2 regions of the Micromonospora sp. NPDC005174 genome follow, and region 2 is predicted to be linked to the other one. Evidence: riboswitches for the same ligand, from Rfam matches in the RefSeq annotation. Region 2 holds a riboswitch; the other holds the start of a gene.
The links. A riboswitch is a leader RNA that binds a small molecule or an ion and turns the genes downstream of it on or off. The one in region 2 is predicted to bind cyclic di-AMP.
Positions count from the first base shown of each region.

Region 1: another riboswitch for cyclic di-AMP. It lies ahead of ABZU91_RS20820 (NlpC/P60 family protein); the one in region 2 lies ahead of ABZU91_RS02365 (transglycosylase family protein).

Region 1 is NZ_JBEXIJ010000019.1:3,965-7,882, reverse strand. Features, by position in the region: gene ABZU91_RS20825 (N-acetylmuramoyl-L-alanine amidase) at 1-1,389, opposite strand, end outside; cyclic di-AMP (ydaO/yuaA leader) riboswitch at 1,625-1,761, shown strand; gene ABZU91_RS20820 (NlpC/P60 family protein) at 1,774-2,814, shown strand; gene dcd (dCTP deaminase) at 2,875-3,453, opposite strand; gene ABZU91_RS20810 (pyridoxamine 5'-phosphate oxidase family protein) at 3,531-3,918, shown strand, end outside.
Region 2 is NZ_JBEXIJ010000002.1:57,255-61,172, forward strand. Features, by position in the region: gene htpG (molecular chaperone HtpG) at 1-1,529, shown strand, start outside; cyclic di-AMP (ydaO/yuaA leader) riboswitch at 1,751-1,921, shown strand; gene ABZU91_RS02365 (transglycosylase family protein) at 1,921-2,598, shown strand; gene ABZU91_RS02370 (hypothetical protein) at 2,673-3,020, opposite strand; gene dinB (DNA polymerase IV) at 3,141-3,918, opposite strand, start outside.

The sequences.
Region 1 (3,918 bases), on a different contig from region 2:
CGAGCCGCGCGGCGCGCACGGCGTCCCCGGGGTGACGCAGCCGGTGAACGCCGGCTGGTTGGTCGCGTAGTCGGGGTCGATCCGGACCAGCCCGGTGGCCGGGGTGCCGGTGTCGAGCCGTGGCGCGTGCAGCAGGTCGAGGTAGTGCGTCCAGTCCCAGTAGGGCCCCGGGTCCCAGTGCATCCCCCGCACGGTCGCCGCGGTGGTGCCGGGCACGTTGTCGTGGCCGATGATGTGCTGGCGGTCCAGCGGGATGCCCAGCCGCAGCGCGAGGTGCCGGACGAGCTTCGCCGAGGTCCGGTACATCGCCTCGGTGTACCAGGTGCCCTGCGCGGCGAAGCCCTCGTGTTCCAGCCCGATCGACTTGGCGTTGACGTACCAGTTGCCGGCGTGCCAGGCGACGTCCTTGGTCCGGACGTGCTGGGCGACGTGCCCGTCCACCGAGCGAAGCGAGTAGTGCCAGCTCACATAGGTCGGGTCCTGGACGAGTTGGAGCGTGGTCGCCCAACTCGCCTCGGTGTCGTGGATGACGATGTACTCGATCTTCTGCCGGGCGGGCCGGTCGGAGAGATCGTGGTTGCCGTAGTCGCCGTCGCCGAACGCCGCGTAGGGGGCGGGGATCCACTCACAGGACACCGTGGGCGGGCATTCCAGTCCGTCCGGGCGAGCGAGTCGCCGCAGGCCCAGCCGGTCCAGCCAGGATCGCTCGGGTCGTACGGCGCGGGCCGGCAGCGTGACCCGCTGGCCGTCGTCGGTCACTCGGGTCTGGCCGGTGCCGATCGTGGTGAAGACCTCGTCGGCGAAGGCCGCCGCGGCATCGGCGCTGTCCGCGCCGGCGTAGTGGGCCACCGCGCCGTACCAGGTGGCCGGGTCGGTGCCGGCGCCGACGGGCGCGCCCACCTCCCGTTGGTACGCGGCCAGCAGCGCCGCCCCGCCCCGGATGTTCGTCGTCGCGTCGGTGCGCAGCGCCTCGGTCGTGGCCCCGGTCAGCGTGGCGGCGGCGTCCACGGTCTGCAGGGCGGCGGTGGGCGGCGCGGGGTCGGCGGCCGGGGCGGGCGTCAGAGCGTGGCGGGAGTCGTCGCCACGCGGGTCCTCCCCCGGGGCGTCGTGGTGGCCGCGTCGGGGCAGAGCGGTCACGTGCCGGGCATCGGTCAGGTGCATCGGGCCGTAGCCGCCGCTGGTGCTCGGCGTACCGGCGTTGCTGTCCCAGCGGGACTCCAGGTAGGAGACGCCGAGCAGCACGTCGATCGGGACGCCGTACTCGGTCGCCGCGGCAGCGTACTGCTGCTGGCGGTCGGCGGCGGGCGCAGCGGAGGCGGGGCCGGTGTGCAGTGGTACGGCCGCTGTGGCGGTGAGGACCGCGACGGCGAGCAGGGTCGGACGCTTCATCGAACCCCCTACATGTGAACTGGTGTCAGTGCGGTCACCTTCGCGCCGCACGGGAGTCCACGTCAATACCTTTCCATGTTTCAAAACATGCAGAAAGAAACCTTCACCTACGCTCGGCGGCCCGCTCCAATCGGTACGGAGTGTCACGGACGCGTGGGTTGCGGATCGGTAACGGCCGTCTCTACTCTGGTCATTTGTCGGCCCGGTAGCAGGTCTGCCCATCCCGGGCGGTAACGGACCGACACCGCCGAGTCGCTTCCGAGCGAGCCGGGGACCCACGTTTCCCTGGGGTGAATCCGCAGCCACTGCGGTAGGGCGCCCACTTCCCGCCCGAACCCGTCAGCTAACCCGGTAGGCGGTCAGGAAGAAGGAGTACGGAACCCGGTGGCCCTTGATGCCCCGCGGCCGTCGTCCGAGCGGTCGGCTCCGGCCGACCCGACGTCGATCGCGCCGCGCCCACGCTGGTCCCGCTTCACCACCGCACTCGCCGCCCTGGTCGGCGTCGCCGTCGTCCTGACGGGCAGCGCCACGGTGGCCCAGGCCGACCCGTCCGTCGCCGAGATCGAACGGCAGATCGACGCCGACTGGAACAAGCTCGAACCGATCATCGAGCGGCACAACGCCACCCGAGCCGACCTGGCCCTCAAGCGCAAGCAGGCCGACACGCTCGCCGCTCGCATCGCGCCCCTGGAGCGCCAGGTCGACGCCGCGATGAACAAGGTGAGCGCGCTGGCCGTACGGGCGTACATGGGCCAGAACCTGTCGACCGTCAACACGATGCTCGGCAGCCGCTCGCCGAGTGAGGTGGTCGGGCAACTCGAGATGCTCGACCGGTTCGCCCACAACCAGCAGCAGGACGTCCGGCAGGTCGCCGATCTCCGCGACGAGCTGGCCCGGCAGAAGGCGCCGCTGGACGAGATGGTCGCCCAGCTGACCCGGACCGAGGCGCAGTTGGCGGCGAAGAAGAAGCAGATCAACGAGGAGATCGACCGGCTGCAGAAGCAGCGCCTCAAGGTGTACGGCAACGGCGGCGGCGGTCCGCTGCGTCCGGCGCCCTGCCCGGCCAGCTATCCGGGTGGCGCTGCCGGCATCGCGGTGAAGTTCGCCTGCGCCCAGATCGGCAAGCCGTACGTGTGGGGCGCCGAGGGGCCGGAGTCGTACGACTGCTCCGGGCTGATGCTGGCCGCCTGGGCGAAGGCCGGTGTGTCGCTGCCGCACAACGCCGCCGCGCAGAGCCGGGTGACCAGGAACGTCAGCAAGGGCGACCTGCGCCCCGGTGACCTCGTCTTCTACTACAGCGACATCCACCACGTCGGCATGTACGTCGGCAACGGCTGGGTGGTGCACGCCTCGCAGGCCGGGGTGCCCGTCAAGATGAAGAAGGCCGACGACGGGCCCATCCACAGCTACGGCCGTCCCGGCTGAGAAACGCGGGACGCGGTCGGGGCCCGTCGCGATCCGCTCGCGGCGGGCCCTCGTCGTCTCCTACCTCGTCGGCCAGGCGCGCCAGTTCTGCCAGGAACGACTCGGCGTCGGCCCCCGCTGACCCTGGTAACGCGACCCGTAGACCACCGAGCCGTACGGGTGCTCGGCCGGCGAGGACAGCCGGAAGATGCAGAGCTGGCCGATCTTCATGCCCGGCCAGAGGGTGATCGGCAGGTTCGCCACGTTGGACAGCTCCAGCGTCACGTGCCCGGAGAAGCCCGGGTCGATGAACCCGGCGGTGGAGTGGGTGAGCAGGCCGAGGCGGCCCAAGCTGGACTTACCCTCCAGCCGGCCGGCGAGCTGGTCGCCGAGCGAGATCACCTCCAGTGTCGAGGCGAGCACGAACTCTCCCGGGTGCAGCACGAACGGCTCGCCGTCGGGCACCTCGACCACCGAGGTCAGGTCGTCCTGCTGCATGGCCGGGTCGATGTGGGTGTAGAGATGGTTGTTGAAGACCCGGAACAGCCGATCGAGTCGTACGTCGATGCTGGAGGGTTGGACCAGGGTGGGCTCGAACGGCTCCAGGCCCAGCGTGCCGGCCTTGATCTCGGAGACCAGGTCGCGGTCGGAGAGCAGCATCGGACCACCTTAGCGAGGTGGGCGGTGACCAGCGTGTCGAGGTCGCTCCTCGTACATTTGTTCGATAGAATGCCCGCATGGCTTCCTGGTCCGATTTCGCCGCCGACGAGCCCCGCCTCGCCGATGGGATTCGCGTTCTCCTGCAGCAGTACGGGCCGGGCTTCGGCTACCTGGCCACGGTCCGCGCCGACGGTGGGCCCCGGGTCCACCCGGTCTCCCCGGTCATCACCGACGAGGGTCTGTTCTGCTTCATCATCGACTCGCCGAAGCGCCGCGACCTCGAACGGGACGGGCGCTACGCGCTGCACTCGTTCCCGCCGGAGGAGAGCGACGACGAGGCGTACGTGGCGGGCCGCGCCCGACCGGTCACCGATCCGGTTCGGGTGGCCCGGCTGGCGCAGAGCGCCCGGGCGGAGCCACGGGTCGACTGGCGGCTGTTCGAGTTCACCGTCGACGTGGCGATGC
Region 2 (3,918 bases):
TCTACGCCGCGTTCATGGTCGCCGACCGGGTCACCCTGCTGACCCGCAAGGCCGGCGAGACCGGCGGCACCCGCTGGGAGTCCGCCGGCGAGGGCACCTACTCCGTCGAGGCCGTCGACGACGCGCCGCAGGGCACCTCGGTGACCCTGCACCTCAAGCCGGTCGACACCGAGGACAACCTGCACGACTACACCGCCGAGTGGACGGTCCGCGAGATCGTCAAGCGCTACTCCGACTTCATCGCGTGGCCGATCCGGATGACCGTCGAGCGTCCGGGCGCCGAGGGCGAGGCGGCCACCAGCGAGGTGCAGACCCTCAACTCGATGAAGGCGCTCTGGGCGCGCTCCCGCGACGAGGTCGACGCCGCCGAGTACAACGAGTTCTACAAGCACGTCAGCCACGACTGGGCGGACCCGCTCGAGGTCGTGCACATGAAGGGCGAGGGCACCTTCGAGTACGAGGCGCTGCTGTTCCTGCCCAGCCACGCCCCACTGGACATGTTCTCCCCGCAGGGCCGCCGCGGCGTCCAGCTCTACGTCAAGCGCGTGTTCATCATGGACGACTGCGAGGCGCTGGTCCCGACATACCTGCGCTTCGTCAAGGGTGTCGTCGACGCGCACGACCTGTCGCTGAACATCTCCCGCGAGATCCTCCAGCAGGACCGGCAGATCCAGATCGTCCGCCGCCGCCTGGTCCGCAAGGTGCTCGCCACGGTCAAGGACCTGAAGGCCAACCACCCCGAGCGCTACCGCACCTTCTGGACCGAGTTCGGCGCGGTGGTCAAGGAGGGGTTGATCGACGACACCGACAACCGCGACACCCTGCTGGAGATCCTGTCGGTCGCCTCCACCCACGACGCGGCGGAGCCCACCGACCTGGCCGGCTACGTCTCGCGGATGAAGGACGGCCAGACCGACATCTGGTACGCCACCGGCGAGTCCCGGGCCACCATCGAGAACTCCCCGCACCTGGAGGCGTTCCGGGCCAAGGGTCACGAGGTGCTGCTGCTCACCGACCCGGTCGACGAGGTGTGGATCGAGCGGGTCGGCGAGTACGACGGCCGGCCGCTGCGCTCGATCGCCAAGGGCCAGGTCGACCTCGACACCGACGAGGAGAAGCAGCAGGCCGAGGCCGAGCGCGAGCAGCAGCGGCAGGAGTTCGGCGCGCTGGTGCTGTGGCTCGGCACGACCCTCGCCGACAGTGTCCGGGAGGTCCGGCTGTCGTCGCGGCTGACCACCTCGCCGGCCTGCGTGGTGGGCGACGCGCACGACCTCACGCCGACGCTGGAGAAGATGTACCGGGCGATGGGGCACGAGGTCCCCACGACCAAGCGGATCCTGGAGATCAATCCTGGTCACCCGCTGGTCGCCGGGCTGCGCAAGGCCCACGAGCAGGGCGACTCCTCGGAGGCGCTGACCGAGACCGCCGAGCTGCTGTACGGCCTGGCGGTCCTCGCCGAGGGCGGTGAGCTGGCCGATCCGGCACGCTTCACCCGTACGCTCGCGGACCGGCTGGCGCGCACTCTCTGATCACCCCCGGCCGGCGGACCCGATCCGGGGGTCCGCCGGCCGGTTGGCAGGTGGACGTCGACCCTGATCGGAAACGGTCCATCATGGTCGGTGCACAGGTGGACGTCGTCCGCAACCGCTGGCCGGAGCGCCCCGCGTAGGCCGGTGAACAACTTCACAAGCGGTGGGCGACCGTCACCGACCGTGCCTACCGTCGGTCGGGTCCACCACCGTGGACGCCGCGACCGGCAACGCCAAATCCTGCCCCCGGTCGTCGGAAACAGAACCCGGGCAGGAGCGGGGGACCCAACGTTCCTCGGTGCATGTCACCTCGGGGTGAAGCCGCCACCGTGCGGCCGGGCTCCTCGGCCCGAACCCGACAGCTCACCTCGCCGGCGTGGAGGAACGAACCATGACGTCTGCGTACACACCCCGTCATCGACGGGTCACCACCCGCCGCGTCGCCGTCGGCACCCTGGCCGTCGGCGCGGTCACCGGCGCCGTCGCCCTCTTCGGCCCGGCGGCTCCGGCCCAGGCCGGCGTCAACTGGGACGCGGTCGCCCAGTGCGAGTCCGGCGGCAACTGGAAGATCAACACCGGTAACGGCTACTACGGCGGGTTGCAGTTCTCCCAGGGCACCTGGGCCGGCTACGGCGGCACGAAGTACGCCGCCCGCGCCGACCTGGCCAGCCGCGGGGAGCAGATCGCGATCGCCGAGAAGGTGCTCGACGGGCAGGGCATCGGCGCGTGGCCGACCTGCGGCCGCAAGGGCGGCTCGTCGGGCGGCTCCGCCACGACGTCGACCAAGTCCACCGCGAAGCCCTCGACGAAGTCGTCCACCGGCTCGTCGAAGTCCACCGCCGGCAAGGAGCGGTCGTCGCGGGGCGACCAGCCGGCGACCCGTAATCACGAGCGGACCGCCCCGGCGGCCAGCGGCGACACGTACGTGGTCAAGCCGGGCGACACCCTGTCGGAGATCGCCGAGCGGCACCGCCAGGCCGGCGGTTGGCAGGCCCTGTACGAGCGCAACCGGCAGCTGGTCGGCGCCGACCCGGGGCTGATCCTCCCGGGCCAGCGACTCGCTCTCTGACGCTCGACAGACGAACGCTCGGCCGGGTCACCGGCCGAGCGTTCGTTCGTCTGCTGGTCTCCGCGCGGTACGCGTCACGCCGCCGAGGCGGCCTTCCTCGGCTCGCGGCGCGCTGCCGCCTCGCCGTTCCAGCCCCAGCGCGGTGCCGGCGCGGTCGCCCAGCCGGTGCCGGCGGCGTCACCGTCGACGGTCATCTCGGCCGAGTCGGGGGTGCTGCGGGCCAGCCGCACCGACTGCTCGGCGCTCGTGCGGGCCGCGCACGGCCAGGCCTGGCCGGCGCACTGGAGATTGCGGCAGTGCCCCTCGTCGTCGGGCTCGTGGGCCTCGAGCACGTCGACCGCGAGCTGCCAGAGCAGCGGGTCGGTCACGTCGTGCGGGCGTTCGGCGCGGCGGCTCGATCGGTTGCTGGTGTCGTCGGACATGTGCCCCCCTCGTCAGGCTGTACCCCACAAGGGTCACCCGTCGGCTGCCGGCTAAACCGCCGACCTGCTGTGATGTGTCTCCTGTCGCAACTGGGCGCGTGGACACCGCACGCAGATCGGTCAATCCGGCAGCAGCGGCATCTCGACACCCGGCTCCCGGCCGAGCAGGACCGCACGGGTGAGCGCCGTCGAGCCGAACCGGTCGCGGACCGCGTCGACCGCTGCGTCCAACTCCGCGCCCGGGTCGCGGTGGAACGGCAACTCCGGCTGGACCGGACTGTCGTCCAGGTTGCCCACCGACACACCGATCAGCGTGACACCACGACCGTCGATCTCGAACCGGGCCGCCCGCAGCAACGCGCGCGCCGCGGCGAGCAGCGGCGTCGTGTCCGCGGTCGCCTTGCCGATGGTGTGCGAGCGGGTCGCCCGGCTGTAGTCGCCGAAGCGCAACCGCAGCACCACGGTGCGACCGGACCGCCCGGCCGCGCGCATCCGGCGGGTGACCCGGTCGACCAGACCGGCGAGGATGGCGTCCAGTTCCGCCGGGGCGTGCGGGGTACGACTCAGCGCGTGTTGGGCACCCATCGAGCCGCGTCGGCGACCGACCTGCACCGCGCGTGGGTCACGGTTGTGCGCCAGCGCGTGCAGGTGCCGACCGGCACCGGACCCGAGCAGCGACACCAGCGCGGCCTCACCGAGCCGGGCCACGTCGCCGACGGTACGGATCCGGTGCTCCCGCAGCTTCGCGGAGGTGACCGGGCCGACGCCCCACAACCGTTCGACCGGGAGGGGGTGCAGGAACGCCACCTCGGCGTCCGGTGCGACCACCAGCAGGCCGTCCGGTTTCGCCACCCCGCTGGCCACCTTCGCCAGGAACTTCGTGCGGGCCACACCCACC